3 regions of the Microcoleus sp. CAWBG640 genome follow, and region 2 is predicted to be linked to each of the others. Evidence: riboswitches for the same ligand, from Rfam matches in the RefSeq annotation. Region 2 holds a riboswitch; each other region holds the start of a gene.
The links. A riboswitch is a leader RNA that binds a small molecule or an ion and turns the genes downstream of it on or off. The one in region 2 is predicted to bind cobalamin.
Positions count from the first base shown of each region.

Region 1: another riboswitch for cobalamin. It lies ahead of AAFP11_RS07410 (DUF1636 domain-containing protein); the one in region 2 lies ahead of AAFP11_RS18020 (energy-coupling factor ABC transporter permease).
Region 3: another riboswitch for cobalamin. It lies ahead of cobG (precorrin-3B synthase); the one in region 2 lies ahead of AAFP11_RS18020 (energy-coupling factor ABC transporter permease).

Region 1 covers NZ_JAHRFC010000009.1:121,937-132,034, reverse strand. Annotated here, with positions in the region: gene AAFP11_RS07420 (Uma2 family endonuclease) at 1-55, opposite strand, end outside; gene AAFP11_RS07415 (Uma2 family endonuclease) at 198-836, opposite strand; cobalamin riboswitch at 1,009-1,156, shown strand; gene AAFP11_RS07410 (DUF1636 domain-containing protein) at 1,178-1,588, shown strand; gene cobW (cobalamin biosynthesis protein CobW) at 1,766-2,800, shown strand; gene AAFP11_RS07400 (GTP-binding protein) at 3,114-4,085, shown strand; gene AAFP11_RS07395 (WD40 repeat domain-containing protein) at 4,226-5,332, shown strand; gene AAFP11_RS07390 (hypothetical protein) at 5,406-5,720, opposite strand; gene AAFP11_RS07385 (peptidylprolyl isomerase) at 5,866-6,990, opposite strand; gene efp (elongation factor P) at 7,246-7,806, shown strand; gene accB (acetyl-CoA carboxylase biotin carboxyl carrier protein) at 7,935-8,489, shown strand; gene AAFP11_RS07370 (metalloregulator ArsR/SmtB family transcription factor) at 8,559-8,915, shown strand; gene AAFP11_RS07365 (GerMN domain-containing protein) at 9,030-9,848, opposite strand; gene AAFP11_RS07360 (hypothetical protein) at 10,068-10,098, opposite strand, start outside.
Region 2 covers NZ_JAHRFC010000035.1:49,597-59,694, forward strand. Annotated here, with positions in the region: gene AAFP11_RS17980 (metal ABC transporter permease) at 1-79, shown strand, start outside; gene AAFP11_RS17985 (Uma2 family endonuclease) at 171-749, opposite strand; gene AAFP11_RS17990 (ABC transporter substrate-binding protein) at 859-2,274, opposite strand; gene AAFP11_RS17995 (hypothetical protein) at 2,390-2,593, shown strand; gene AAFP11_RS18000 (SPFH domain-containing protein) at 2,831-4,927, opposite strand; gene AAFP11_RS18005 (DUF2207 domain-containing protein) at 5,233-6,039, opposite strand; gene cbiQ (cobalt ECF transporter T component CbiQ) at 6,348-7,148, opposite strand; gene AAFP11_RS18015 (energy-coupling factor ABC transporter substrate-binding protein) at 7,145-7,477, opposite strand; gene AAFP11_RS18020 (energy-coupling factor ABC transporter permease) at 7,481-8,239, opposite strand; cobalamin riboswitch at 8,261-8,408, opposite strand; gene AAFP11_RS18025 (Uma2 family endonuclease) at 8,597-9,400, shown strand; gene AAFP11_RS18030 (pentapeptide repeat-containing protein) at 9,664-10,098, opposite strand, start outside.
Region 3 covers NZ_JAHRFC010000125.1:596-9,826, reverse strand. Annotated here, with positions in the region: gene cbiE (precorrin-6y C5,15-methyltransferase (decarboxylating) subunit CbiE) at 335-1,546, opposite strand; gene AAFP11_RS28185 (hypothetical protein) at 1,846-2,115, shown strand; adenosylcobalamin-variant (AdoCbl-variant) riboswitch at 2,215-2,358, shown strand; gene cobG (precorrin-3B synthase) at 2,338-3,795, shown strand; partial or broken gene AAFP11_RS28175 (AAA family ATPase) at 4,207-9,231, shown strand, end outside.

The DNA.
Region 1 (10,098 bases), on a different contig from region 2:
CACCTTCTAAATATTCTTTAACTGAAACATCAGGATAATTTTGGCTGGCAATCATTAGGTTTTCCTCGACTTTTACAGGCAGAATTTTAAGATTTCATAATCCTTCCGGGATTCTACTTGTTCTCCCAGTCTCGCGTTGGGCGGACTTTGTTTGACAAGACGCGATTTCCAATCGTCCCAAATTGGTGATTTCACCCTCATTCATCAGACTCAGACTCAGATTCAAAATCCACGCGATCGTAAATATCACCCAACCGCATCTCAAACTCCACACAACTCAATCTCAACACCGCATCAGCACCATCATACTCAGACAAAACCCACTTATTATCATCCGTCTTAACAAACTGTTCAACGTGCATCTCATATTGATCGATCAAAACATACTCTCGAAAACTAGGAATCGATCGAAAAAGTTTAAACTTGCCGCCCCTGTCATAATCCTCCGTGGATGGCGATAAAACCTCAGCCACCATCACCGCATTAGTAATCGTATCTTTCCTACCTGCAACAAACTCCAATTTCCCCGCTACCAACATTACATCAGGATAAGTATAAACCCGCTTGGAAGGTATCCACAGACGCAAATCGTTGATAAATACTCGGTACGGTTGTCCTTTCGTAGCAAAATTTAGCGTTCCGCCAAAATTAACAGCTATTTGATTGTGATTCGGTGTTCCGCCTGTCATAGGGATTATCCTGCCATCCTGATATTCACTCCTAAATTCTGCCACCTCTTCCAGCTTTAAATACTCTTCAGGAGAGTAATAAGTCTGTATTTTGTCCTCAACTTTGTCCTCAACTACTTCTTCGCGAATTTCTGTTAATACCGTCATAGTATATCCTTTTGCGATCGTACTTACAATTATATAGGACTTCAGTCCTGAAAAGATGGCAAAATTAACACTAAAGTTTTTATTAATAACTGGCTGTGAATTTATGCTACTAGATATTAAGCGGTTCACCTTACCAACTTAAGTTTTTCCCAAAATGGCGACAAATGCGGTATGATGTGAAGTTGCGATCGGTTCTAGCGGGGAGCAGCCGCTAGAGGAAACGGGGAAAGTTCGGTGCAAGTCCGGCGCTGTCCCGCAACTGTAATGAAACACAGCTTGTTTCTAAAGTCAGAATGCCCGCCGATATCTAACTCACTTTGGAACGCATCTGCGAGGTACGGATGATGAATGGAATTAATAAGACTGTACGCACCAAGCACAGTCTACTTGTTTGCACTGCTTGCGCGAGTGTTTGGAAAAACGGCAAGCGAGAAGGCAAAAGTGGCGGCCAACAATTCTTGGAAGACTTGTCGCAACTGGCAAAGGATTGGGAATTTTCGGATGAATTTGACATTCAAGAAGTTGAGTGCATGAGTGCTTGCAGTCACTCTTGTGCTGTGTCTTTTGCTGCTGCTGGAAAGTACACTTATCTGTTTGGTGACTTACCTCCCAATGAATCGGAAAGCGTCGAGGCTGTACTGGAATGCGCGAGTCAATACTATGCTAAACCCGATGGTTTGTTGCCCTGGTCAGAACGTCCTCAAGCTTTGAAAAAAGGAGTTATAGCTAAAATTCCACCACTGCACAATTAGAGTATTCATCGTTTCCTTGTTCCTCGTTCCCAGGCTCTGCCTGGGAACGCATACCCAGAGGCTCTGCCTCGTATTAAAAGCGCGAGTTATTCGATCGAGGCAGAGCCTCTAGATCGACATTCCCAGGCAGAGCCTAGGAACGAGATATCCCATCACAAAACAACAACTAAATTACTAATGCACAAAATTCCTGTTACAGTCATTACGGGCTTTCTCGGTAGTGGCAAAACCACCGCCATTCGCCACTTATTGCAAAATAATCAAGGCCGCCGCATCGCAGTTATTGTGAATGAATTTGGCGAAGTCGGCATCGACGGCGAACTGTTGCGTGACTGCCAAGTTTGCGATGAAGAAGAAGATGTCAGCAGCAATATTTTAGAACTGACAAATGGCTGTCTTTGCTGCACGGTTCAAGAGGAATTTTTGCCCACAATGCAAGAATTATTGAAGCGTCGCGCACAAATTGATTGTATCTTGATTGAGACTTCTGGACTCGCACTCCCTAAACCCTTAATTCAAGCTTTTCGCTGGCCCGAAATTCGGACCGGTGCTACCGTAGATGGTGTTGTGGCTGTGGTCGATTGCGAAGCCCTTGCTAGTGGTAATTTTGTGGGCGATATTGATGCTTTGATGGCGCAGCGACAGGCTGATGATAGTTTAGATCATGAGACGCCGATCGAGGAATTGTTTGAAGACCAGTTGGCTTGTGCTGATATGGTACTTTTGACTAAGGTCGATCGCGTGGATGTTGAAACTCAGAAAAAAGTCCAAACTTGGTTGCAGCAAGAATTACGTCCTAGTGTGAAAATTGTACCTTGCAAAGGTGGCGAAATTAATCCTGATGTGTTATTGGGATTTAATGCGGCTGTTGAGGATAATTTGGAGTCTCGTCCCAGCCATCACGACACTGAGGAAGAACACGACCATGATGATGATATTACCTCAACTTACTTTATTGCCGATCGCGAATTTGAACCAGAAGCTGTGGTCGAAAAACTGCAATCGTTGATGCAAAGTCAAGAGATTTATCGGATTAAAGGGTTTGTGGCGGTTCCCAAGAAGCCGATGAGGATGGTGTTGCAGGGTGTGGGCTCGCGCATCGAACATTTTTACGATCGCCCTTGGACACCTTCGGAACTTCGCCAAACCAAATTGGTGTTTATCGGTAGAGAACTCGATCGCGATCGCATTGTAGCGATATTGAGCAATTAATCACCCACGCTGACCTCAGAAACCGGGTTTCTTGCTATATTTCTCGTTCCTGTGGGCAAAACTCGCAGAAACCCGGTTTCTAGCCCCATGCCTAATATTTTTATTACTAGCAACAAGTTTCGTGTAAAATATCAATGATACCAATTTTTTATGAGGCTGCATAGAATCTGATCACCCTGGCGCCCCCTTAATAAGGGGGGGACAACATTCTTCTCAAAGTCCCCCTTCTTAAGGGGGATTTAGGGGGATCGAAATATATGCAACTTCACATTAAATTGGTATGACAGGTATCATAAAACAAGTGAGGTAAAATATGGTGACTGCTGCTGCGATCGAATCAGTTCCCGTGACAGTTCTCACAGGCTATCTAGGTGCAGGAAAAACCACCCTACTCAACCGCATTTTAACCCACGAACACGGCAAAAAAGTTGCAGTCATCGTCAACGAATTTGGCGAAGTAGGCATCGACAACCAACTCATTATCGATGCAGACGAAGAAATTTTTGAAATGAACAACGGCTGCATTTGCTGCACAGTCCGAGGCGACTTAATTCGGATTATCGGCAACCTCATGAAGCGGCGGGACAAATTCGACCATCTAGTCATCGAAACCACAGGTTTAGCCGACCCCGCACCTGTAATTCAGACATTCTTCGTAGACGAAGATATGCGCGATAAATTACTGCTAGATGCCGTTGTCACCGTAGTAGATGCCAAGCACATCTGGCAGCACTGGGACTCCGACGAAGCTCAAGAACAAATTGCCTTTGCCGATGTCATTTTGCTGAACAAAACCGATTTAGTCACCCCAGAAGAGTTGGCAGAATTAGAAACGCGGATTCGCAGCATGAATGTAATGGCAAAAATTCATCGCACCCGCAATGCAGAAATAGAAATGTCAGCATTGTTAGGAGTAAAAGCATTTGATTTGAATCGAGCCTTAGAAATTGAACCCGATTTTTTAGGCGAACACGAACACGAACACGACGACACAGTAACTTCCATCGCAATCCAAGAATCCGGCGCGGTTGATGGCAACAAATTTAGCGACTGGATATCCCAATTGTTGCAGACTAAAGGCCCGGATATCTTTCGGACCAAAGGCATTTTAAATATTGCTGGAGAAAACAGGAGATTTGTATTTCAAGGCGTGCATATGCTATTTGATGGTAGACCAGATAGACCATGGAAAGCCAATGAAACTCCGAAAAACGAACTCGTATTCATTGGTCGCAACTTAAATGAAAGTCAATTAAAAGCTGATTTTCGTCAGTGTCTGGTTTAACTGACACCTTGCAGCATTTTAAATCAGCTTTTTAAGCACAGGCTTTCCGGCCTGTTCCACACACACAAAAATTCATCTGTTGTGGAACGGACCAGAAAGCCCGTTATTGAGAATACTGGAACATCTCAGATTAAATAAATATGGGTAACAACAACACAAATAAAAGCGAACTAACCATGCAATTTTACGCCAAAGAAATGCTGTCAGACTACGTAACTGCTGTTACTTGGTCGCCCGATGGCAAAACTCTAGCAGTCAGTTCCGCCGCCGGTGAAATTATGTTAGGGATTCTCGGAAAAATCAATAAATTCTCCTTGCAACCCCTGCAAACAGCAACTGGTCAATCAGTAGATTGCTTGTCTTTTTCTTCAGATAGTCAACTGTTAGCTGCGGGTGGACAAGATGGAAAAGTGCTAATTTGGCAGGTAAATTCTGGGGAATTAATTGCTAGTTTGGATAACAAGCGTGTGTGGGTTGATAAGTTAGCTTGGAGTCCTCACGGTAATCAATTAGCTTTCAGTATGGGTCGTTCAGTTCAAGTTTGGAATGCTGATAAAAATACAGTAGAAGTCACCCTGAATTTTGATTCATCTTCAATCCTCGATTTAGCATGGCATCCTGTTGATAAATATCTGGCAATTAGCGGCTATCAAGGTGTAAAAGTTTGGAACGCGGCAGATTGGAATGATGACCCAGACATCTTATCCGTACCATCCGTAACAGGTGCAATTTCCTGGTCCCCTTCCGGCAAATATCTAGCCTGTGGCAATATGGATAACACCTTAATTGTTAATGAATGGGGTAACTCGGAACCTTGGGTAATGCAGGGTTTTCCCGGCAAAGTTAGACATTTGGCTTGGTCCGATCGAACTAATTCATTGGGCGATCCTTTATTAGCTGCTGCGAGCTCAGAAGGCATTTCTGTGTGGGAAAGACAAGCTGATGAAAGTGTCGGTTGGGAAGCTTGGGGATTAGAAGTACATGAAAAAGTCGTCCAGGCGATCGGCTTTCAACCAAATACATTGTTATTAGCTTCAGCATCGGAAGACGGTCAACTTTGTTTGTGGTACGAAGCACAAGAATTGCTGCAAATTCTGGAGGGTGTCGATGCCGGTTTTTCCTGTCTTTCTTGGCATCCCAAAGGTCAATTCCTCGCAGCAGGTGGCAACAACGGCGAGTTGTTGGTTTGGGAACGAAATTTTTCACCTGCGTTAATCATATCAAATCCGTTGACATCGGAATTATGATTTCTATCTTCTCTTTCTCTGTGTCCTCTGTGTTCTCTGTGGTTTAATCATTCCGATACAACCGGAAACGATATCACCATTCCTTCACCGAACTCGGCGGCAAGCGCAACCTAGGAAATCTGTAAAAAGTATCTCCTTCATCATCCACTTCTAAAATCGCCGAAAAAATCTTAACTTGTGCATCTAAGTATTGCTGTGCAACTTGAGCCTCCACCCTAGCGCTAGCCGCCAATTGAATCAGCGAAATTTGACTATTTTGGTTTTCCAATAACTGATAAAAAGCCTCATCTAAGCGTTTTTTTTGTTTGTTTTCATTCACATTATTAATCAGTAATAAACCTACAAATCCACCCATGCCAATTACTAATAAAAATTCTAATAATGCCATATTTTTGCGCTAATTTCTAATTTCAATAACCCAGACATAAACATCATTTACATCTTATAGCCCGCCGGGGCGGGCTTGGTTTGATAACAAGCGATTTAATGCGCCTTCACTTTTGTGTCAAAGCGATGGCAATCGCCGTCATTGATTAAACTTGAGGTCGCAACAAATTTTCCATTCCTTTAATTACCTTAGCAGATACAATCTTGTCTCCCTGCTTCAGTTGATCCAAAACTTCTTTTCCCTCAATCATGTAACCAAAAACAGTATACCGACCGTCCAACAAATTCAGACCAGCAGGGGTCAGTTCAGGTTCAAACAAGAAAAAGAAAAACTGCGAAGAAGCGCTATCTGGTTCAGCTTCCGCACGAGCCATGGCCACAGTACCATAGGCAGAAAAAGGTAACACAGGTTCGTCGCGATAACGCCCCGCATCTTCTAAAGTAATTCCGTAGATGGGTTCTTTTTCGTCCCTGACGAGGACTTCGAGTGGAATATTCCGGTATTTACCAGTAGCTGGGTCTATAAAACCTACTTCCTTACCTTCGGGGTCTCCTGTTTGTAGCACGTAGGATTCTTCCGATCGAATAAATGGCAAACCATCATAAAAACCTCGATCGACTAAATCTACAAAATTACCAGCAGTCACCGGCGCACTGTAACCATCAACCACAACATTAATTGTCCCCTTCTCGGTTTCTACAGCCACCGTAGCGCGACCCTTCAGTTGAGGCAAAGTAGCATATTCTGAAGGAACTTCAAAGGGAAACTTGGTCACCATCAACTCTTCGATGTCACCAACCGAACGGAGTATTTTGGCTTTCAAGTCAATCACTTTTTCCCTGTCTTTGGCCTCAACAGCCTCAGATAGTTGCGAAACTCCTTCTTTGACTTTTGCCACTAGAGTTTCGGCTTCGGGCTTTTTCGCGTCGGGAATACTCTTTAAAATATCAGACTCGCGAATGCTGAGAATTCTGGAAGCCTTGCTGATATCGCTACTAATTGGACCCCAACGTTTAGAGCGTATGTGGTTGCCGATGTCTTCGAGACTGATTTGCAACTCTCGCACCGTCTGATTGTCAATAGGTAGAGCGTAGCGCAGCAGCGCCCGGCCGTCTGTAATCGCATTGCCCGCAGGCATACTGCTGCTAGGGCGTTTGGCATGGGATACCGAACTGAAGCTGAGGGAAAAAGTGAATAGCAGGAGTGCTAAGACAGTGGTTTTGAGCCAGCGCTTGCACGTATCGATCGAGAAATTAGACCAATGCAACATAACTTTAACTTTTATGGCCTCTATCATCTTCCCACAGCACTGTCCGCCCTCTAAGCTGAAGTGTCTGTTCCTGCGTCTAGGGAGAATCAAGTGACAACTCCCCACAGCGATTAACAGATTAGTCAAGCACTTGCTCCCTTTGAACGGTAAAATAAAATGCCAATTGTTTTTTGATGCCGTCAGCTAGACTGCGGTTTGAAGCTGACAGTAGTTCCCCCGTGCCCTTGGGCGACGGGATTGCCTGCAAAAATTTATATGATTTCCAGTAACGACTTTCGACCAGGTGTTTCAATTGTAGTCAATGACGGCGTGTGGCGGGTAATTGAATTCCTCCACGTCAAGCCAGGAAAAGGCTCGGCTTTCGTGCGGACAAAACTTAAAAATGTCAAAACCGGCAACGTAGTAGAACGAACCTTCCGGGCTGGGGAGACTATGCCTCAAGCCAACCTCGAAAAGAGCGCCATGCAATATACCTATAAAGAGGGCGATCAGTTCGTCTTTATGGATATGGAAACTTACGAGGAAAGTCGCCTCAGTTCTCAGGAAATAGGCGATCGGGTCAAATACCTCAATGAAGGCATGGAAGTTAACATCCTGCGCTGGAACGACCAAATCCTCGAAGTAGAACTGCCCAACTCCGTTGTTTTAGAAGTGACCCAAACCGACCCCGGAGTCAAAGGAGATACTGCCACCGGCGGTAGCAAACCCGCCATGCTCTCCACCGGAGCTCAGATCATGGTGCCTCTATTTATTTCCATTGGAGAACGGATTCGGATCGATACTCGCGAAGACAAGTATCTTGGGCGAGAGACATAAATGGTGCTTTGGGGTTGATGCCAGAAGCCTCAACCCCCTAACTCTGCTTTCGATCGCACGGGTGTCCAATTTTCAATTCCCAATTTTCAATTTTCAATTCTCAATTATCAATTACCCTTGAATCTGCTGTGCAACTAGACTTAAACCAGCTCTGCGAACTGCTAACTGTTTTAGACCAAACCGGCATTTCGGAGCTGACGTTAAAAAGTGGAGAACTTGAACTGACTGTGCGCAAAGGCATTCAAGCCAACGAACCAAGAACCGTCGCTGTTGGTCATCCAGCAGTTACGCCTCTTGCGACCATCGCAGAAACTTTTGCTAGCCCCACCTTAGCGTCACCTCCTGCTGTAGACCAAAATTCAGCAGCAAATATCACTAGCCCAGCACCCTCGGCTCCTGCTCCCGTGCTGGCCTCCGTGCCTGCTCCTGTGGATACCAAATGGGTATCAATTATTTCGCCGATGGTAGGAACTTTTTATCGCGCGGCTGCTCCCGATGAACCACCTTTTGTGGCGCTTGGCGATCGCATCAAGGTGGGCCAGACAGTTTGCATTATTGAAGCGATGAAGCTCATGAATGAAATCGATGCCGATGAGGTATCGGGTCAAGTGATGGAAATCTTAGTTCAAAATGGGGAACCTGTGGAGTACGGTCAAGTTTTGATGAGGATTAATCCGGATTGAAGGATTACTTGATTGTTATATACAGAATTAATCCTTCTATTTCCTGATCGCTTCTGGCAGGTGAGCTTGATGAAGTTATCCCAGTCTGTTCCTCAAGAGGTTGTGCCACAAGTTGCTGAGTATTTCAGTATTTTGAGCGAGCCGATGCGTTTGCGAATTCTGAACTTGCTTCGCGACGGCGAAAAATGTGTGCAAGAGTTGGTGGAAGCTACTCAAACCAGTCAAGCCAATGTTTCTAAACACCTAAAGCTCATGCTCCAAGCTGGTATCCTCACTCGCAGGAGTGAAGGAACTTCAGCCTATTACAAGGTAGAGGATGAGTTGATTTTCGAGTTGTCTACTATGGTGTGCGATCGGCTTGCGACTAGGGTAGAACAACAAGCCCAACAATTTAGGTCCTTGAGTCTGAATACAAAGCCGTCCTAAAAGGACGGGGCTTGTATCCCATCCTTTTGGTCAAAAGTCATCAGCCATCAGCGAGCAGTCCCTATTCCCCGCCTTCTGACTCATGACTCATGACTCATGACTCATGACTAAAAATTACGGGAGCGGAAAATTTTTATCGAAAGTTTGACGGGTACTCGGCTGAGCAACCTCCAAACCTTCGCCACCCAAAAGCTCTAAGGGCTTACCTTCCACCGAAATCCAAACTTTGGCATTCGGTTTTAAACTCGTGGCCGTATAGATCACTTGCCCCAACCGACTGCTCATCGAACTACTGCCTCCTCCCGAAGTAAATTCGGCAGACAAATCGACGTAAACTCCCTGATTATTGACACTCAAACTCCTGAGTTTTGTCCCCTTGGGAATTTCGCTAAAAACCTTTGTATCCTTCGGTCCAGCCAACAAACTGTTAAAAGCAGCCTGTAGGGCAGCATCAGGTCGATCGACTTCTTTGAGAGCTACCTTGCTAGGAACGGCCTCAAACTTGCCTCCCCCATCTTTAACCCAGTAGACTTGCACTGTCTGGGTAGCCGTCGGCGACACAGACTTAGGCTGAGACTGTTGTGGCTTGATAACCTGCGGTGTCAAAGCCTGGGGTGTTGGAGCTGCTGGTGTCTGAGCCTGGGGTGTGGGAGCTGATGGCGTCTGAGCCTGTGGTGTCTGAGCTGCTGGAGTCTGAGCCTGGGGTGTATCAACAGGAGTTGGAGCAGGTACGGGGATAATTACAGCAGGCGATTCCCCAGGAGTGGGGGAAAGTGCCCCAGAGGTAGTCCCAGCAGTAGACTGAGTGTCTGCTGACGTTGAGGAACGGTTGGCAGTCCACCAAGCAATGCTCCCTCCCGTTAATAAAGCCAACCCGCAAACACCGGCAACCACGGCTGTGGGTACGCGGCGTGCTTCTTGTCCATCTTTCATAATACAAATCCTCCTTACATATAGAGCGCTTGGGACAGTGAGGAGCTACTCCCGATCGGCTACATTTGTTTTTGCTGAGATTCTGGAACTGCCAACAGCTAAACTGAAACAATCCTGGCATCTTTAACAGCTTAGGAGCCATATTTCATTTTGACACTCTCCCGCTTAGAAACACGTTAGAAGTCTGAAGGCAGAACCCAGAAGGCTCTGATACTGTTTTTAATATAAGTGAATTTTATTGGTAATTTCT
Region 2 (10,098 bases):
GTTTGTATTGGCGATGATTTTTGCTCCCAAACATGGTTTATTAGTTAAAGCTCGGAATTCCCAAACCCTTAGCGAATAAAGCAGGAATTAATTATGTTTATTTCTTAGTCCGCGGAGGCGGACATTGTTTGTTTAGCAGCGGTTTCAACCGCCGATCGATGGAGAGGAAACTATTCACTAAACTCAATATTTTCATACAAATCTGCCAGTGAAACCTCCACAGAAATAGAGCTTAACATCAGCCGATCGCCAATAACACCATATTCCGAGAAAATCCACTTATTCGCATCAGTTTTCGAGTATTGTTCAACCTGTAGCCGATATTGGTCGATTAATAAATACTCCTGAAAACTGGGAATACTGCGATAGGCTGCAAACTTATCATCTCGATCGTAAGCTCTAGTACCTTTAGATAGCACCTCAGCAATCAGTAGAGGATTGGTAATTGTATCAGTCCGTCCAGATTGGAGTTCGATCGGTTTCGCCGCCACTATCAAATCCGGGTAAGTGTAATTATTAAGTTGGGGAACCCAAAGCCGTTGATCCGAACTAAAAGTCCGATATGGTTTCCCTTTTAACGCCAGTTTCAGCGCCCCACCTAAATTAAGGGCAATTTCATTGTGATCCGGTGTGCCGCCAGCCATCAGAATAATCTCCCCATTGATAAATTCATGTCGATCCACAGAATTGACTTCAGCTTCTAGATATTCCTGGGCCGTGTAGGTTTTGGTTTCAACTTGCGCGATCATATACAAGGCTCTCCTTTAATCTACTCATTTCAGTTTATCTTAGAAATCGCTAAAAAACAAGCAAGATGCCTGTTCCACAAAGAATGAATCCGATCGCACAAAAGCAAACTTACCGCAACGGGACAAAGTTATAGCCAGAGCTTCCTCCAAGTTTAACTTGCACTAAAATTGGCTTCCCCGCCCGATCGCCGGTTGGCAAAAACTTCACATCCTCGCTAGCTCCCGGTGTCGTAAAACTCGTACTTTTCAGTGCTTGTTGTAACCCTTCCCGCGTAGTGCTTTTCCGTAATCCCGCGATGACAGCTTGAGTCGCATCAAAACTGGTTGCGGTGCGCCAATTTACCACTCCTCCCCACAACTGAGTGGCATTCTTTGGAAAAGTGCTACCGGGATTAGTTTCAGGATGCCAGGGAACAGGCAAAACAAGCCCGTCAACGCTCTTTTGTCCATCTTTTAACGTTTGAAAGGTGTACATTGTCGTGCTGCCGTAGAGTGGCAATTTGCCTTGATTTACGCGAGCCAGAAAAATTGCGCGATCGATGCGATCGATGTGGGGTGCTAACATCAATCCTTGTGCGCCTTTGCTGACTGCATCGGCGATCGCACTTTCGGGATTAAAAGAAGGGACTGAAAAGTCGCAAACAGTCGGAACTAATTTGCCTCCAGCAGCAGTTAGAGCAGCTACAAATTCATCTTTAAATGATATGTTATCCGGTGCTTGGGAGTCATAACAAATGGCAATATTAGTTTTGCCTGTTTTGACTGCATATTCTGCTAAGGGAGCCGCCATGATGCTAATATTTGGCACTGTCCGAAAGATGTAACTGCCAAATCCAGAGAGATTATTAGCAAAGCTTGTCGGTGTCACCATTACCAGTTTTTCTTGCTGATAGATTGGCGCAGCTTCGAGAGAGGCGTTGCTAGCATTGTGTCCAATTACTGCTAGTATATTTGCATCTTTTGTTAATTCTTTTGCAACATCTCTGACCACCTCTGGACTGTTGTCATCGTTGACAATTTCTACTTGCAGTTTTGCGCCGTTGATGCCACCACTATTATTAATTTCATCCTGAGCTTGGGCGACACCCCGGAGGATTTCTTGGGCGACATTGGGATTGCTACCAATGGGAACGCTGACAGCAATTTTCAAGGAATAACCACTGCTGGCTGTGGCATTATTCAAATAGATAACGCTTTCTGGATCGTTGCGAGTTTGTTTCAGTGAAGCCTGAAATTTTTGAATCGCAGTTGAGAAATCTCCGCTCTTAAAAGCTTCAATACCTGCTTGTTTATCTGGTGTAGTTTGGGATGTCAGCAATATCTGATTTCCTAAACTGATGCGAGTTGCGATCGCACCCGATGGACTCGCACCCGCTTTAGGTGTAGATCCAGGTGTAGAAGTAGATGTATCTGAACTTTTGGATGCGAATAAACCGGGAAGGAACTTGAATGCACCAAACGCAACTAAGAAAAAGGCAATAATAAAAAATATGGGTGGCGGGCTTTTTTTGTTATCTTGGGACATAGTTTTTCTCCTTATATAATTTCTACAGAAAAGTTGTTAGCTACAATCAGTATTCAAGAGATTTCGGTTAAAGTCAATTCATTAAATTCATTAATTAAACTCATAAAAGTCATATTTGGATGTGTCGGGCGGGCAAGATGCCCGTCCCACAGGGGTTTCAGAAGTTTTTGCTGTATGCGATCGCGTTTATGGTGCGATCGCAGATAATCCATTTCCAGATAATGCTAAGGCGATGAGTGCACTACAAGTAATTGCGATCGACTTTGGTAAATTCATTTGTTTATTTCCAACTATAAGTGTCATCATCTTGTACATCTAATGTTCTCAACTGTCAAGTTTTAGCATTGACTAACAGCTTAAGGTATAACCAATAGTCCGGCAGGGGTTTAAACCCCTGCCTCAAAGCTAAAGTCCTCTCAAAGAGGACTGAAGAACTCATTAGTCCTCTTTCAGAGGACTTTAGCTATTAGACAGGGAATTCATTCCCGGTTGGACTGGCGGGCTGACTGGCAGACTTGGCGGGCTGACAGCTTAAGTTGACACCAATGACCTCAGCTTAAATATCTAGCAATTCATCAAATGCCGAATCAATATCAGTTTCAGCAACAACCCCATACTGAGGAAATGGTGAATGATTAGGAGACTCCGGCGACTCCACCGAATGCACTTTTGCTACAGGTGATTCTGCCACAGGTTCAACAACAACAGACTTAGATTTCTTGACATTAATTACAGGTGATTGTGCTCCATTATCTCCATTTTTACTGGTTTCATTCCGCAGCAACATTGCCATCAAACCGTCCAACAAACCCCCACTACCGCCATTACCATTGACTGTGACATCGGGAACAACGCGAACGCTACCATCCGAAACCGCTTGCATCAATTGCAATAGCGTGTAACTCTGCGTACCGAGAGCGTTGACACCAACTTGATAAGCATCCGCTTTTGCTTGTCCCATCAGCCGAATCCCTTCTGCTTCACCGCTTGCGTGTTCGATCGCAGCAGTTGCACTCAATTGAGCAATTTTCACCCCTTGTTCCGCCGCCACCACCTGATTTTGAATATTTGCGATCGCAGTTGCGCGCACCAATTCTTGACGCTGCGACTCTGAAATCCGCTGTACTTCGTAGGTTTTCTCCTGTTCCTGAGCAATTTTGCGATCGGTCAATGTTTGCATCAACTCTGCTGGTGGCGAAATCAAACCGATCAGCGTGTCTACAGCCTGCACATCATAGGCACGTAGGGCTTCACGGACGTGTTCTGCCGCCTCTGCTTGGCGTTCGCTGCGTGCGATCAAAAAGTCGAGAATCGTGTATTCTTGAGCCGAATTCCGAAAGTAATTGCCCACAATTGGACGCAACACTTGGTCGATGAGATTTTGCATCGAACCTTGCCGCGAAATGACTCTCGGTGCATCCAAAGTACCGACATGAATGATTTGAAAAATTTCCAACTCAAAGGTAAATCCGTCAAAAGAAAGTAATTTAAGAGCGCTTAATTTTGAGTCGTATCCGTGTTCTCCACTGAACCGCGATGTGAAGTTTAAAACAACATCGGTAGTGGGAACAAGTTCTACTTTCATCACTTTTGTATTAATCGGATGTTTGCCAGGGTAAAGTGGTTCTACCCACACACCTTTATCACCTTTGTTGACAAGATTGCCGTGGGTGAAAGCCACACCACTTACATCTTTGTGCGATTCCCCCACATAGGAAATGACTACGCCAACATAGCCGATCGGCACTTCGGTCATTTTCACTTCTTCAACTTGCACAAACCAGGGGTTCAGGTTCCAAGAACCCGATAAAATCACCTGTTCTTGCAAGCCCCTGCGCCCGCCACCTTTGATGAAAGATTGCGCTTTTTGGAAGTTGTCGTGACCGGGAATTATCGGCCCAGCGATTTCACCTTCATCAATCGGAACTCCGTCGAGCACGTTGGCAATTCCTACGCGATCGGGAGCAAGTTTGTATAGGTGGAGATCCGATGGTTTCATACCTTTTGCAGCAGCATTGGCTGAGGTAATCACCTCAAATACAGCCGTATTAATCCGATAAGTACCAGTTGTAATAATTGCTAGTTGCCGTCCTTTTTCGCCACCGTCGGTGAGGAATTTGCGGGCATTTTGAAAATTGTCGCAATCGACGACTTTGCCTAAAATGCGATCGGAAGGAATGGTGGCTCCATCATTGGCAATAATTAAACCAATTTCATCTTGAGGAACCACCACAACAGGTTCTCTGCGAACGCTATATTGCCAGGGAAAATAACCAAAATGCCAGCCGGGAGGAAGGGTATCTGCTTGCAAACCTCCTTCACCATCGAGTGCAATCAATCTACTGGATGGCAAGTTTTTGCTGGAGAATTTCTTAGTAACAATTCCGACTTCTCGTTCGCCGATCGCAATTAAGCCCAAAGTCCAACCAATTTTGGGTATAAATATCAAAACTAGGAACATTGCGCCTACCGGATAGATCCAAATCGGGATGCTGAAGCCTTCTGCTTGGGCTGGTTGGACTTCTTGGGGTTGGGGAGGTGGCGATTTGACTTGTGCGGGCGTTGGTGGTGCGATCGCGCCTAATGCTGTAATAGTTGTTGCTACAGATACTGCTAAGGGTAAAAGTTTGCGAAGCCAACGTGATTTAGTCATAGTTTTTAACCTGCTTTAAGCGAAAAGGTACGGGAAATTTGTTTACTACAATCAGTATTCAATAGATTTCTTTGAAGGTCAATTCATTAAAGTCATGAATAATGTTCATAAAAGTCATATTTTGAATATGATTTTGTCGGGAGTGCGATCGTTCGCACCACAAAATATCAGATTATAAGCATTGACAAAATTACTGGTTCCCAGGCTCTGCCTGGGAACCAATGTCTAGAGGCTCTGCCTCGCTCTTAGAGCTGGAAAATTGGAGGCAGAGCCTCCTGATCTGCGTTACCAGGCAGAGCAAAATATCAGATTATAAGCATTGACAAGCTGCGGATGCAGAAGATAGTTGCTACAATGCCGGGAAACACCACAAAGATTAGTACCCCAAAACTGCCGTCGTGGTCTTCCCCTTGCGAAGCAGATTGAGATTGATTACCACCTTGTTGCCAACCAGCTTCAGGTATATTCAAAATCGCCTGGGGAAATGCAATCTGCACTTCTAATTCTTGTTCTGGCTGAATAGGCTGACTTGCCACAAATTCAAAAGTTTTAGGATCTACTTGACGACGAACTGCGGCCGTCCCAAAATTCATAAACGAGAGAACTTTACCTGACAAAGCATCTGGTAATTTCACCGTAACTTTTCCGCTATTAATCGGTGCTTTCCGACCTGCTGCAATAGCTTTCCAATAAACTTGAGTATTCTCACCATCTAACTGCAATCCACCTACAACTCGATATTTGATCACAAAAGTATGTGTATCTGGCGGTTTTAATTCATGTTCCCAACGAATCCAAAGTTGATTGTTTTCAATCCCCGTGCTACTCGGAATTATTTGATTATTTTCGGCAACGGTGACATCTTTAATTTCATCGACCTTATCTAAAGGAATATAGCGGTATCGTTCATTGTTGTATGCTGCTGTGAATACATATTTTTGGGTTTCGGTAACTAACATATCTCCGTTCGTCTGAACGTCGATCGCGACGTTGATGTTATCCCAGTAGAACGGTAGTTGTTGGGCGGCTGCATGAGTCACTGTGACTAACAGTAGGCTTAATGAAGCCATTAATGAAAAAACTATTTTTTTGAGAATTCGTTTATTTATCATAGGATTTCCACAAGATAACTGTTGACTACAATTATTCAACAGGTTTCTTTTGAAGTCAATTCATTAAAGTCATTAATTATGTTCATAAAAGTCATATCTTTAGTCCGATAGTCCGGCAGGGAATGAATTCCCTGCCTCAAAGCTAAAGTCCTCTGAAGAGGACTGATGAGTTCTTGAGTCCTCTTCAGAGGACTTTCGCTATTAGACAGGGGTTTCAACCCCTGGCGGACTCACGGGATGACTAACGGACTTTGCCGGCTGACAGCTTAAGTTGATACCAATGAGCACTGCCGCCTCCTAATTTCTTCTCAACTTTGAAATACCACACTTAACAAAGTTAAAACTGTGCAACCAAACACCGCTTCAAATGTATATCTTTGCGAAGGTTTGTAAGGGTAAGAATGCCAAACCCGCAGTTCTCCATTGAAGCCACGGGCGGCTAAACTCAAGGAAACTTGACGGTAATTTACCAAAGTTCGCTGAAGCAATTGCCCGATTAAAATGCCTAAACTGCGCATTCCTAGTTTCCAAGTGCGATAGCCACAGCGGGAGTTTTGGGCGATCCAAAGTTCATCCGCGATCGCCCATAAGCTAAAAATAAACCGATACATCAACAACAGCAATTCTGTCAACAACGGCGGAAAGCGCAATTGTCGGAGAATTTGCAAGGTTTCGGTAAATGGCACCGTCAACAAAATGAAATACATACAGCTTGTGGATGCCAAGGTACGCGGCAATAACAGGCTCACTTGGTATAATCCAGTGTTGCTCACATACAGATAAAAATTGCCCATGCTAATCCCCCAACCTTGCCAAATATCCGCGTGTATTCCCTGGATTTGATTTAACTGAATTCCACTAATCACAAACGCAGGCAAACTTGTGAGTAAAAACATCAACGGTAGCGACAGCAACCGCAGATAAAGTTTCCCTGGAATGCCTGCATAGATGACGATCCAGACTGCTAACCAAAAGGCGATCGACAATTGGACGATCGCCCCAGAAACCAGAGACAGAATCAAAAGGGCGATCGCAAAGGATAATTTGTGAGTTGGCGGCAACCCGCGCAAACGATTAGTGTAAGCCAGACTATCAATCTGATGATTCATTCCAGCGGCGATTTATCATCAGATTGCTGAGATTGCGATCGACCTTTATAAAGCCCGATCGCATATCCGATCGCACCAGCCCCCAGAGCAGCTTGAGTCGCAAATAATAGACTAGCAATTTCGCCACTAGCAGGCTCAAACAAATGATTGAACCAAGGTTTATAATCCGGTTGAATTTCCGTAATTGCTTTCTGGGCCTCCCCATCAGCGCCGCCATATTCACCCTGTACAAAAACTAGGGGAATTACGGCAAGTGCGACAACTGCAATTACCAACATCCAATTTTGTTGCGAAGTAGCTTGCTGATTTTTCGTCGGTTTTTGATTCATCACTTAAGACTCCTGTTTCAATAGTTTTAGAATTTCCAACTCCGGTTGCCCGTAAGAATGCAGCCAATTCCACACCAATAAAGTCAGCAATCCTTCACTAATAGCCAGGGGTACTTGAGTAATTGCAAAGATGCCTGCAAACTTGATAAACGAAGCCAAAAAACCGCCACTCGCCGCCGGAAAAGCTAACGCCAACTGCATCGAAGTCACCACATAAGTCAGCAAATCAGCCAAAGCTGCGGCACAAAAAATTGCCACCCGTTGCCTACCAGTTCCCATCAGCAACTGATAGATAAAATACGCAGCGAACGGCCCCACAATCGCCATCGAAAACATATTAGCTCCCAGCGTTGTCAGCCCGCCGTGAGCCAACAAAACCGCCTGAAAAAGTAGCACTAAAGCACCGAGTACCGCCATCACCGAAGGACCAAACAAAATCGCACCCAAACCCGTACCCGTTGGGTGAGAACAACTCCCCGTTACCGAAGGAATCTTCAAAGCAGAAAGCACAAAAGTAAACGCGCCAGATAAAGCTAATAATAGTTTAAGTTCCGGGTGTTCTTTGGTAATTCGGGCGATCGCACGCAAACCTACCACAAAAAAAGGCAACGCCACAATCCACCAAAAAACAGCCCATTGCACAGGCAAAAAACCTTCCGAAATGTGCATAGCAGCGGCCGGTGTCGCCGAACCCAAAACCAGATAACAACTCAAGCCAGCCATCAATCCCAGACTGACAATTTTGCGACTTCGCGCCTTCATCAAGTACCTCGCAGATGAGACTAATTAAACCAACGCATCGGCGGGCATCCTGACTCAAAAAGCAACAGGGCTTTCATTACAGTTGCGGGACAGCGTTGGACTTCCACCAAACTTTCCCCATTACCTCCAATGGCTGCTCCCCATTAGAACCGACTTGTTAGATTGAGTATAGTCGATCGCGCAAATCTGGGCCGATATTTTACAAAAATTATTTCAGATGAACCAAGTCAAAATAACCTATCATCTTCTCTTCTCCTTTCTTCCTTCGCGTCCTTCGCGTCTTCGCGGTTCGTTCAATAAATATTATCGCCCAACAAATCAAAGCTATAATCATAGTAAGTTTTGAGGAAAGCCGCAATGTTAAAGTACAACTTGCCGAGGAACTTGCCCTCAGCCGACGAACTACCAGACTCGGACGAAACACCTGTGGATAACGAACTGCAAGAACTAATACCAGGGTTACTAAAAGCAATCTTGCTGATACTTTGGTCAGAACGGATGGACTGGTTATTTGGCATAGATATGGGTATTTATCATCACCCAGACGAACCAGCCATTGTCCCAGATGCTTTCTTAAGTTTAGGAGTAGAAAGGTTTTACGACGAAGAATTGCGTCCCAGTTACGTGCTGTGGGATGAAAATGTCATGCCACTTTTCGTGCTAGAAGTTGTTTCCCCAACTTATCGCAAGGAATACAGCACAAAATTAGAAATTTATCAAGATTTAGGCGTACTTTATTACGTCATTTATTCTTCCCGCCGCCGTCGTAAACCTCATTTGGAAGTACACAAGTTAGTCAATGGGAAGTACGAGTTACAGCCAGGAAACCCTGTTTGGATGCCAGAAATAGGTCTGGGAATTGGTTGTGAAAGGGGAAACTATTCTGGGGTGACAAGAGAGTGGTTGTATTGGTATGATGCCGATGGCACACGCTATCTGACACCTGAAGAACAAGTGAAACAATCAGCGCAGCGTCTCCAACAGGAATCACAACGTGCCCAACAGGAAGCTCAGCGTGCCCAACAGGAATCCCAGCGTGCCCAACAGGAATCACAGCGTGCCCAACAGGAAGCTCAGCGTGCTGAACAATTAGCTCAACGTTCCGAACAATTAGCTCAACGATTGCGAGAGTTGGGAGTCGATCCTGATAATCTCAATTAATTGCAAAATCTCGTTCTTAGAACCCCGACTTCTTCAAGAAGTTGGGGTTTTATAGCAATCCTAAATCATATCAAATCCGGTAACATCGGAATTATTCATCTCTCTTATCTCCCTCTGTGTTCTCTGCGTTCTCTGTGGTTAAATCATTCCGATGCAGCCGGAAACGATATCATTCATGAGGATGTGTAGGGGTAGTGCCCCTGTGCCTACCCCAGCATAAGCGGGGGCAACCACGGGGGGATTGCCCCTACAACTCTATTTTGTTATTTCTGCGGGCATTTCGGATGAAGGCCACCCTGCAAACAAATATAAGCAATTTGACTTTGCTCTAAATTCTTAGCATCAGTAAAATCAACTCCTTGCAATCTACCAGATTTAGCACCCGCAGGACTTTGAATAAATTGATCGGAAGTATCTTTCCCTATAAACACCGCACCTTTAAAATTCGCTCCGGCTACATTCGCGCCCCTAAAATCAGCCAAACTCACGTCCGCATTCCGCAAGTTAGCATCTTGCAATCTTGTATCTTTTAAATTGGCGTTTGCGAGTTTAGTGGAACTCAAATCAGCTTTTTGCAAGTTCGCACCGTTCAAATCTGCACCAGATAAATTAGCACCTTGCCATTCTGATTTCTCCAAATTTGTCAATGGCAATTGAGCGCCTTGAGCCTTAACCTTCCCCAAACGCGCACCAGATAA
Region 3 (9,231 bases), on a different contig from region 2:
GAATGATTATTAGCCTAAATTAGGACACGGCAGTGCCCATTGGTGTCAACTTAAGGCTGAAAGCCCGCCAAGTCCGTTAGTCATCCCACAAGTCCGCCAGGGGTTAAAACCCCTGTCTAATAGCTAAAGTCGGTTGAAACCGACGGTCGATTTGCCCCAAACCAATATACATCAACTAACTCTTCAGTCCTCTTTGAGAGGACTTTCGCTATAAGACAGGGGTTTAAACCCCTGTCTGACTATCGGTTTGACCTTAAGTTGACACCAATGGGCAGTGCCGTTTCTCTACAAGAAATCTGCGGTTAAATCATTCCGATCCAAATCAAAATTGATATTACCCCTTAACAACCGCCCACTGAGTCACCGGTGCAAGCGGCTTCCAACCCTGAAAAGAACCGATCGCCCCAACCCGCTGAATCCCAATTCTAATTAACTCCCCGCCATGTAAAGAATGCCATTGCAAAACTTTCAACTCACTCTCAATAGTCACCGCATTCACAACTAATCGGCCGCCCTCACCCAAAGCATTCCAACAGGTTTCCAGTAAAGCTTCTGCGGTGACACCGCCACCGATGAAAATAGCATCTGGTTGAGGCAAATTTGCCAAAGCTGATGGCGCTTCTCCCGCCACAATTTGAAGTTCCGAAACACCCAAATTAGAGGCATTTTCAGCGATGTATTGCAGTCGAGTAGGATGGCGTTCGATCGCGATCGCCCGACAACCCCGATGACTCCGCATCCATTCAATGGCGATCGAACCACAACCAGCGCCCACATCCCACAGCAACTCACCCGGAATTGGCGCTAAGGTTGACAGAGTAACCGCTCGAATCTCCCGCTTGGTAAGTTGTCCGTCGTGGAGATAGGCACCATCCGCCAAACCAGAAGTGCGGGGGAAAATCATAGTTTCCCGATCGGCTGCAACTACAATCGCGATCGCATTCAAATCAGCCAAATCCGGTGCATTCCAGGCTGCTGCAACTCCCTCAATCCGCCGTTCCGAAGCCGCTCCCATCCGCTCGAACACCGTCATCAAACTGCTACCAAACCCCCGCTGTGTCAACAATTCAGCAACCTTTCCCGGAGTGTGTCGATCGGCACTTAAAACCAGCAAACGCGCCCCCGGATATAGAGAAAGGGCGATGGAGGCCACTGGGCGGTTTGTCAAACTGAAAGTCTCAACCTCCGCCAAAGCCCAACCCAGACGGGCGCAGATGAGACTGAAGGCTGATGCTGCGGGAATTATCATCATTTCGGCGATCGGAATCCGGCGCGACAGGGTGACACCAATCCCGTGACACATCGGATCGCCACTGGCGAGCACGCAAATCGACTCTCCCTGGCGACGGATAATCTCATCGACTGTGGCTTGTAAAGGTGAAGCCCAGAGCAATTTTTCCCTGGTGTCGTCCGTTGGTAACATGGCTAGGTGACGAGCACCACCGACTACGACTTGAGCGCGATCGAGCAGGGTACGGGCGATCGAACTCAATCCCGATAATCCATCTTCCCCAATCCCCACCACCGAAAGCCATTTGTCTACCATCAGCCCTACTCCTGCAATTTTTGCCACTCAGCATGAATCTATTTCCAGCATATTGGACAACAGCCAGTTGACTAATTGACTACAGCTAAAAACTAAATCGCCTGGTTGGCAACTTCCTTGATACAAGCTTTCCAGCCATTTCAGCATTTAGGTAAGTCACCAAATACAAGCCACATAGAAAAAGTGACACTTTTAGTTGTTTAGTAATTCGTCTTTTTCCCTAAAGTTTAAGTAGAGGCAAACAAAACACCTAAAACGTTCAGCCTTTTATTTATATTACTTACAACGGGGTCTTTACTATGAAATACCTAAATATTTTAACCTTAATGTTTTTCTGGACTACTCTCAGCATCACCTCTCCAGTTAAACCCGATGAATTGCCAGCCTTCACTAATTCTAATAATGTGAATTCTCAGGAACAAATTTTAACTCCTAGAAATATCGAGGGAGAAACTCAGCCGACGGAATATCAACAAGATACAATGATGTTTGGAGATATTTTACCTGTGGCTACCTTTGGTTTGTCATTGGTTTGTTTTTGTTTTAACTCCCCTACGGAACCTGATTGAAAACTAGGCGATTTTTCATTACTCAAGGCAATTAGGCGAGGGGGAATTTGTTAAGAAAATTGAGGGTTTTGGTTTTGGGGTGCAAAAATGTGATACCTTTTTTAAACCTGAAAGCGGGAAAGTCCGGTGCAATTCCGGCGCTGTGCCGCAACTGTGAAAGTCAGAATGCCGCTTTCAGGAGTGTCAATTGAGATTCCCTGCGTCGCACGGGGAGGAGTTTCTTTGTTAGTTTTGAATGAATTACCGACTTGTCCGGGCTTATTTTCTGGTTCCAGAGCCAGAGATGGAATATTATCGAGGATGCGGATTCCGGGGGGAATTTTAAATGTAGCGCAGTGTGGGGCGATCGCGGATTTAGTCGATCGATACGGTACGGGCTACGTGCAAGTAACAAATCGCGCGAATTTGCAAATCCGAAACTTGAACTCGGCAATTTCTGCTGAAGTCTGGCAGAATTTGCAAGCATTGGGATTAGCATCTCGCTTAGTTGAAATTGACCCGATTCGCAATATTATGGCCAGTCCGACAGCAGGTATCGATCGCCAATCGTTACTCGATACTCGCCCCCTAGTTACAGATTGGGATAATTATCTGCAAACCCATCCCGAACTGTCGGAACTTTCGCCTAAATTCAGTGTAGGTTTTGACGGCGGAGAATCGGTTTCTATCCGCGCTATTCGCAACGATATTTTATTAGCGGTATGCGGCAAATCGGTCGTCGATTCAGAAATATTGTTTTCCCTGCATTTAAACGGCGAGGATACAGGAATTACAATTAAAAAATCGCAATCTATATCTGTATTAGCAGCCCTGGCTAACACATATCTGGAATATACCAAAAATCAGCCTCGAATAGAGGGAAAAAAACCGCGTTTACGTCACCTGCTGGCAGATTGGGGTGTGGAAAAATATCTCGAACAGATACAGCATAATTTACCCTTTGTATTGCAGCAAAGCTCGATCGCTCCGTCTGAAAAATCCCTAGCCAATTACCAACATCTCGGCATTCACCCCCAACAACAATCCGGTTTCTCCTACATCGGCATCGCCCTGGCCCTAGGCTGGCTAAAATCGCAACAACTGCGAGATTTGGCAAATTCAGCCCAAAACTTCGGCGGAGGCACTCTGAGGCTCACGCCTTGGCAAAATCTGTTGATTTCTGACATCCCGAACCACCGCCTTAGCGAACTCGAAAAGTCGATCGCCCGTTTGGGATTGCACTCATCCGGAACCAATCTAGACTCATGTTTAGTTGCTTGTGCCGGCAACACTGGCTGTGCATTGGCGATGACAGATACCCAAAGTCACGCCCTAGCAATGGTGCAGGATTTAGGGCAAAAATTAAAGATCGATCGCCCAATTAACATTCATTTCAGCGGCTGCGAAAAATCCTGCGCCCAACATTCTCCCATTGATATAACGTTAGTGGGAATTCAGATAAAACAACAAAACGAGACGATCGCAGGTTACGACATTTACGCAGGTAAAACAGACTCACCCTTTGGGCGACAAATTTTCCAGGGCGTGAGTGTGGATCAGATATCGAGTTCGATCGCCCAAATGCTACGAATATATCAACAATTGCGATCGCCCGACGAATCCTTGGGCGAATTTGTAGATCGAAGTGCGATCGACCAATTGCAGCAATTGCTTAACCCCAAAAAACCAAACCACAAGTGAACCTCTTTCTTCCTCTTTCTTCCTTCGCGCCCTTAGCGCCTTCGCGGTTCATTCAAAAAAGATCCAGTTTTAAATAATGCTTGACTATATTAAAGACGGAACAGAAATCTACACCAAATCCTTGGGCGAATTTGTAGATCGAAGTGCGATCGACCAATTGCAGCAATGGTTTAAGAGCGACTCCGGTTAATCAATTTCCAGTTTCCGGCTTGAGTCTGCTCGATCGGCTTTTACCAATAGTCCTAGACGCAAAAAACCCGGTTTCTCTGAAAAATCGTCGATAGATCCGAGATATATTGACGCAGAAACCGGGTTTTTGGCCGCGCGTCCCTAAAATCCTTCTAACGCGCTATTATTGACACAAATATGGTGCGTTTTGACTTCGCGTTAATTTTTCGCAAAAAAATCAATATGCTCTCCATTCCAGGCGTAGCCGTTGTAACACTTCTCTATGAAAGTGCCAACTCCCTCGTTTACCGGGCCATTCGGGAAGCAGATAACCAGCCACTTATCCTCAAACTTCTCAAAGAAAGTTACCCCACACCTCAAGAATTGGTGCGCTACCGCACCGAATACCGCATTACCCGAAAGTTGAAAGAGGCGGGAGTCGTGCAAGTTTATGACTTGCAAAAATACCAAAACACCCTCGTGATGTTTCTGGAGGACTTTGGCGGCGAATCGTTGAAAATATTGATGCAGCAGCGTCAGTTTAGCCTAAAGGAGTTTCTGCAAATTGCGATCGCCACAACTGAAACTTTAGGGCAAATTCACATCGCCAATATTATTCATAAAGATATTAACCCCTCAAATATTGTTTACAACCCGAAAACGGAACAATTAAAAATTATTGACTTTGGCATTTCCACTCAGCTAAGCAGAGAAACACCGACTCTGAAAAACCCCGGCATCCTGGAAGGAACCCTCGCTTACATCTCACCAGAACAAACCGGGAGAATGAATCGTACTCTCGATTACCGGGCTGATTTTTACTCGCTTGGTATCACATTTTACGAATTGCTGACAGGAAAACTGCCTTTCGAGACAGAAGATACTTTAGAGTTGGTTCACTGCCACATTGCCAGACAGCCAGTTCCCCCGCAGGAAATCGAACCAAAAATTCCTCTGATTATCTCCCAAATAGTTATTAAATTGATGGCGAAGAATGCGGAAAACCGCTATCAAACTGCATTAGGATTGAAGCACGATCTAGAAAATTGTCTCGTTCAATTACAAGCAACGGGTAACATTGAGCAGTTTGCCTTGGGAAAGCGGGATATTACAGACCGTTTCCTGATCCCCGAAAAGCTCTACGGTAGAGAAACTGAAGTTTCCAATCTATTAGCAGCCTTTGAACGAGTTGCATCAGGACGATCCCCCCAACCCCCCTTATTAAGGGGGGCTTCATCCGACTCCCCCCTGAGTAGGGGCGGTGGATGGTGCGTGCCCGCCCTAGGGGAGGAAGCGAATTTATCCGGCAGTGAACTGATGCTAGTCGCTGGCTTTTCTGGGATTGGTAAAACCGCATTAGTAAACGAAGTTCATAAGCCGATCGCCAAACAACAGGGCTATTTTATTAAAGGCAAATACGACCAATTTCAGCGCAATATTCCTTTCTCAGCGTTTGTCCAAGCTTTTCGGGATTTAATGGGGCAATTATTATCAGAATCCGATGCTCAATTACAAATATGGAAAACCAAGATGCTCACCGCAGTAGGCAATAATGGGCAAGTCTTAATTGAGGTGATTCCTGAATTAGAACGCATCCTTGGCGCTCAACATCCAGCAATAGAATTATCGGGGAGTGCAGCACAAAATCGCTTCAATTTGCTGATGCAGAATTTTGTGCAAGTATTTACCACCGCCGAACATCCCTTAGTGATATTTTTGGATGATTTGCAGTGGGCAGATTCGGCATCTTTGAAGTTGCTACAACTATTAATGGAGGATAGGGGGCATCTGTTAGTTTTGGGTGCTTATCGGGATAATGAAGTATCGCCTACTCATCCGTTTATGTTGACGGTAAATGAGATTATTAAGTCTGGGGCAGTGGTGAATACTATGATGTTACAACCATTGAGTTTAGCAGATCTGAATCAATTGGTAGCAGATACGTTGATTTGCGATTTATCTTTGGCTCAACCCTTGACAGAATTAGTCGCTCAAAAAACTCAGGGTAATCCTTTTTTCTCGACTCAATTTCTGAAGGCATTACATGATGATGGACTAATTACTTTTGACCCCCCTCAGTCCCCCCTTAGTAAGGGGGGAAGTACAGGGGAGTCCCCCCTGACTAAGGGGGGAAGTACAGGGGAGTCCCCCCTTAGTCAGGGGGGAAGTACAGGGGAGTCCCCCCTTAGTCAGGGGGGAAGTACAGGGGAGTCCCCCCTTAGTCAGGGGGGAAGTAAAGGGGAGTCCCCCCTTAGCAAGGGGGGAAGTAAAGGGGAGTCCCCCCTTAGCAAGGGGGGAAGTAAAGGGCATTGGCAGTGCGATATTGCTCAAGCTAGACTGACTCACGCCTCGGATGTAGTGGAGTTTATGGCGGCGCAATTGCAGAAGTTGCCCCAAGAAACTCAGGATGTCCTCAAGTTGGCGGCTTGTATTGGAGCGCAGTTTGATTTAGATACATTGGCAGTTGTCAGTGAAGAATTACCAAAACAAACGGCATTATCACTCTGGAAAGCTTTGGAAGAAGAACTCATTTTACCGATTCAGGAAAACTATAAGCTTTTTATTCCAACAGAGGCTCAATTCAAGACTGATTCTATTACCAATCCAATTTATCGGTTTCTACACGATCGCGTCCAGCAAGCGGCTTATTCATTGATTCCCGATCGCCAGACACCAGCCACTCACCTCAAAATAGGACAATTGCTGCTACAAAGTTCCTCAGAGATGGAAAGAGAGGAAAAACTGTTTGATATTGTCGAGCATTTGAATTTGGGGCAGGAGTTAATCGCCCAAGCAAATGAGCGGGAGGCCTTAGCACAACTTAACTTAAAAGCTGGACAGAAAGCTAGAAATTCTACCGCTTACGCTGCGGCAAAAGTTTATTTGCAAATAGGGATAGAGTTACTGACAGATAACTGTTGGCAAAGTCAATATGAATTGACATTAAATCTTTATGTTGCTGCTGTCGAAGTTGCCTATTTGAATGCTGACTTTGATGATATGGAGCAAATAGCAGCAGAGGTGTTGGAGAAAGCCCAGACAATTTTAGACAAAGTTAAAACTTACGAAATTTTAATGACAGCCCAGACAGCCCAGAACAAGATGTTGGAGGCGATCGCAGTAGGCAGAGATGCACTGGCGCAATTGGGAGTTGAACTCCCTAACGAATCCGAACAAGTTAAGATAGATCTAGCGCTACAGAGCCTTACCAGACAACTCCAAGACAGAAGGATTGAGGAACTACTTAACTTGCCCGTAATGACCGATCTTCAGATTCAAGCAGCCATGCCAATATTAGGAATATTATGGTCGCCGATTATTCAAGCCATGCCGAGTTTAACGCCACTACTGAGCTCCACGATGGTGAGTTTATCGCTCCAGTTTGGGAATTCACCTGCATCGACGGTGGGGTATTTGATTCACGGTGTGGTGCTATGTTCTTTTTTGGGAGATGTCAAAACTGGCTATGGCTTTGGTAAATTGGCATTGAATTTACTCGATCGGTTTAATGCACCGGAATTTAAGTGCATGATTATAGCTGTATTTAGTAGCTGGATTCAGCATCACCAAGAAGCTCTTAGGGCAACGATACCAATGAGTAAAGATGGGTATATGGCTGGCATGGAAACTGGCGATTTTCTATACGCTGGCTATAACCTAACCGTTTGCTTTGAGGGCACTTTGTGTGGTGGAGTAGAAATAGATACTTGGGAAGCCGAACTAGCAGATTACAGTGCTGCGTTCGCTCAAGTGAAGCAATATTCTGCCCAGATTATTTTAGATATAACGTGGCAGACAACGAAAAACTTGAGGGAAACTGTAAGTACACCGGATTGTCTAATCGGCCATGCCTACAATGAAACAGTGATGATTCCTAAACATCATCAGGACAATAACTTAACTATGATTGCTATTGTCTACACATATAAACTGATGCTTGCTTACTTCTTTGGCAATTATCCGGCGGCCCTAAGCCACATTGCCCAAGTCAAGCCGTATTTGATGTCAGTATCGGGATTGATTTTTTTCCCCATTTTCCATTTCTACGCCGCCCTGACGCACTTAGCACTCTTTCCCACTCACCCAGAAATTGAGCAAGCAGAAATTCTTGCCTTAGTGGAAACTCATCAAATCACTCTGCACCAATGGGCGCAAAATGCTCCCATGAATTATCTGCATAAATGGTATTTAGTGGAGGCAGAAAAGCAGCGGATTTTCGGCAATAAAGTTGAGGCGATCGAATTGTACGATCGCGCTATCTCCCTCGCTCAAGAAAATCAATTTCTCAACGAAGAAGCCCTAGCCAATGAACTAGCCGCCAAGTTCTATCTAGAATGGGGCAAAGAAAAATTTGCCCAAATCTATATGATTGATGCCTATTATGGTTATGTCCAATGGGGAGCCACTGCTAAGGTAAAGGATTTAGAAACGCGATATCCCCAGTTATTGAAGGTAACTCAACCGGGAAGGAAAAACACTCAAACTAGCGTATCCATGACAACTACGGGTTCGGGTAATCACGTAGATATCACCGCAGTCATGAAAGCTTCTCAGGCGATTTCCGGCGAAATATTGCTGGATAAGCTACTGTCTAGTTTGATGAAAATTTTGATTGAAAATGCAGGGGCGCAAAGGGGATATCTGATTTTGTCAAGCCAGGAACAACTGTTAATTGAAGCTGAAGGGACAACTGATGGCGCTAGCGTCACCGTCTTACAGTCAATCTTAGTTGATAATTGTCAAGAACTTTCCTCTGCGATTGTGAATTATGTCGCCCGCACTCAAGAAAGTGTGGTACTAGATGATGCTGTGAAGGAGGGACAATTTACTAACGATCCATATATCCAAAAGCATCAGCCTAAATCAATTTTATGTGTGCCGCTGATTAATCAATCTCAAATCGTTAGTATTGTTTATCTGGAAAATAATCTGACAGCAGGAGCTTTTACGCCAGAAAGAGTGGAATTATTAAAAGTATTATCTGGACAGGCGGCTATTTCGATTCAAAATTCTAAGCTTTATACAGAAGTACGCGAAAGTGAGAAGATGCTGGCTCAACTCAATAAAGCTTACGAGCGTTTCGTCCCCAGTCAATTCCTCAAATTTTTAGATAAATCAAGCATCATTGATGTGGAATTGGGCGACCAAGTGCAGTTGGAAATGTCGGTGTTGTTTTCCGATATTCGCGACTTCACCACGCTTTCGGAAAGTATGACACCGGAGGATAATTTCAGATTTATCAATTCCTATCTCAGTCGCATGGAACCC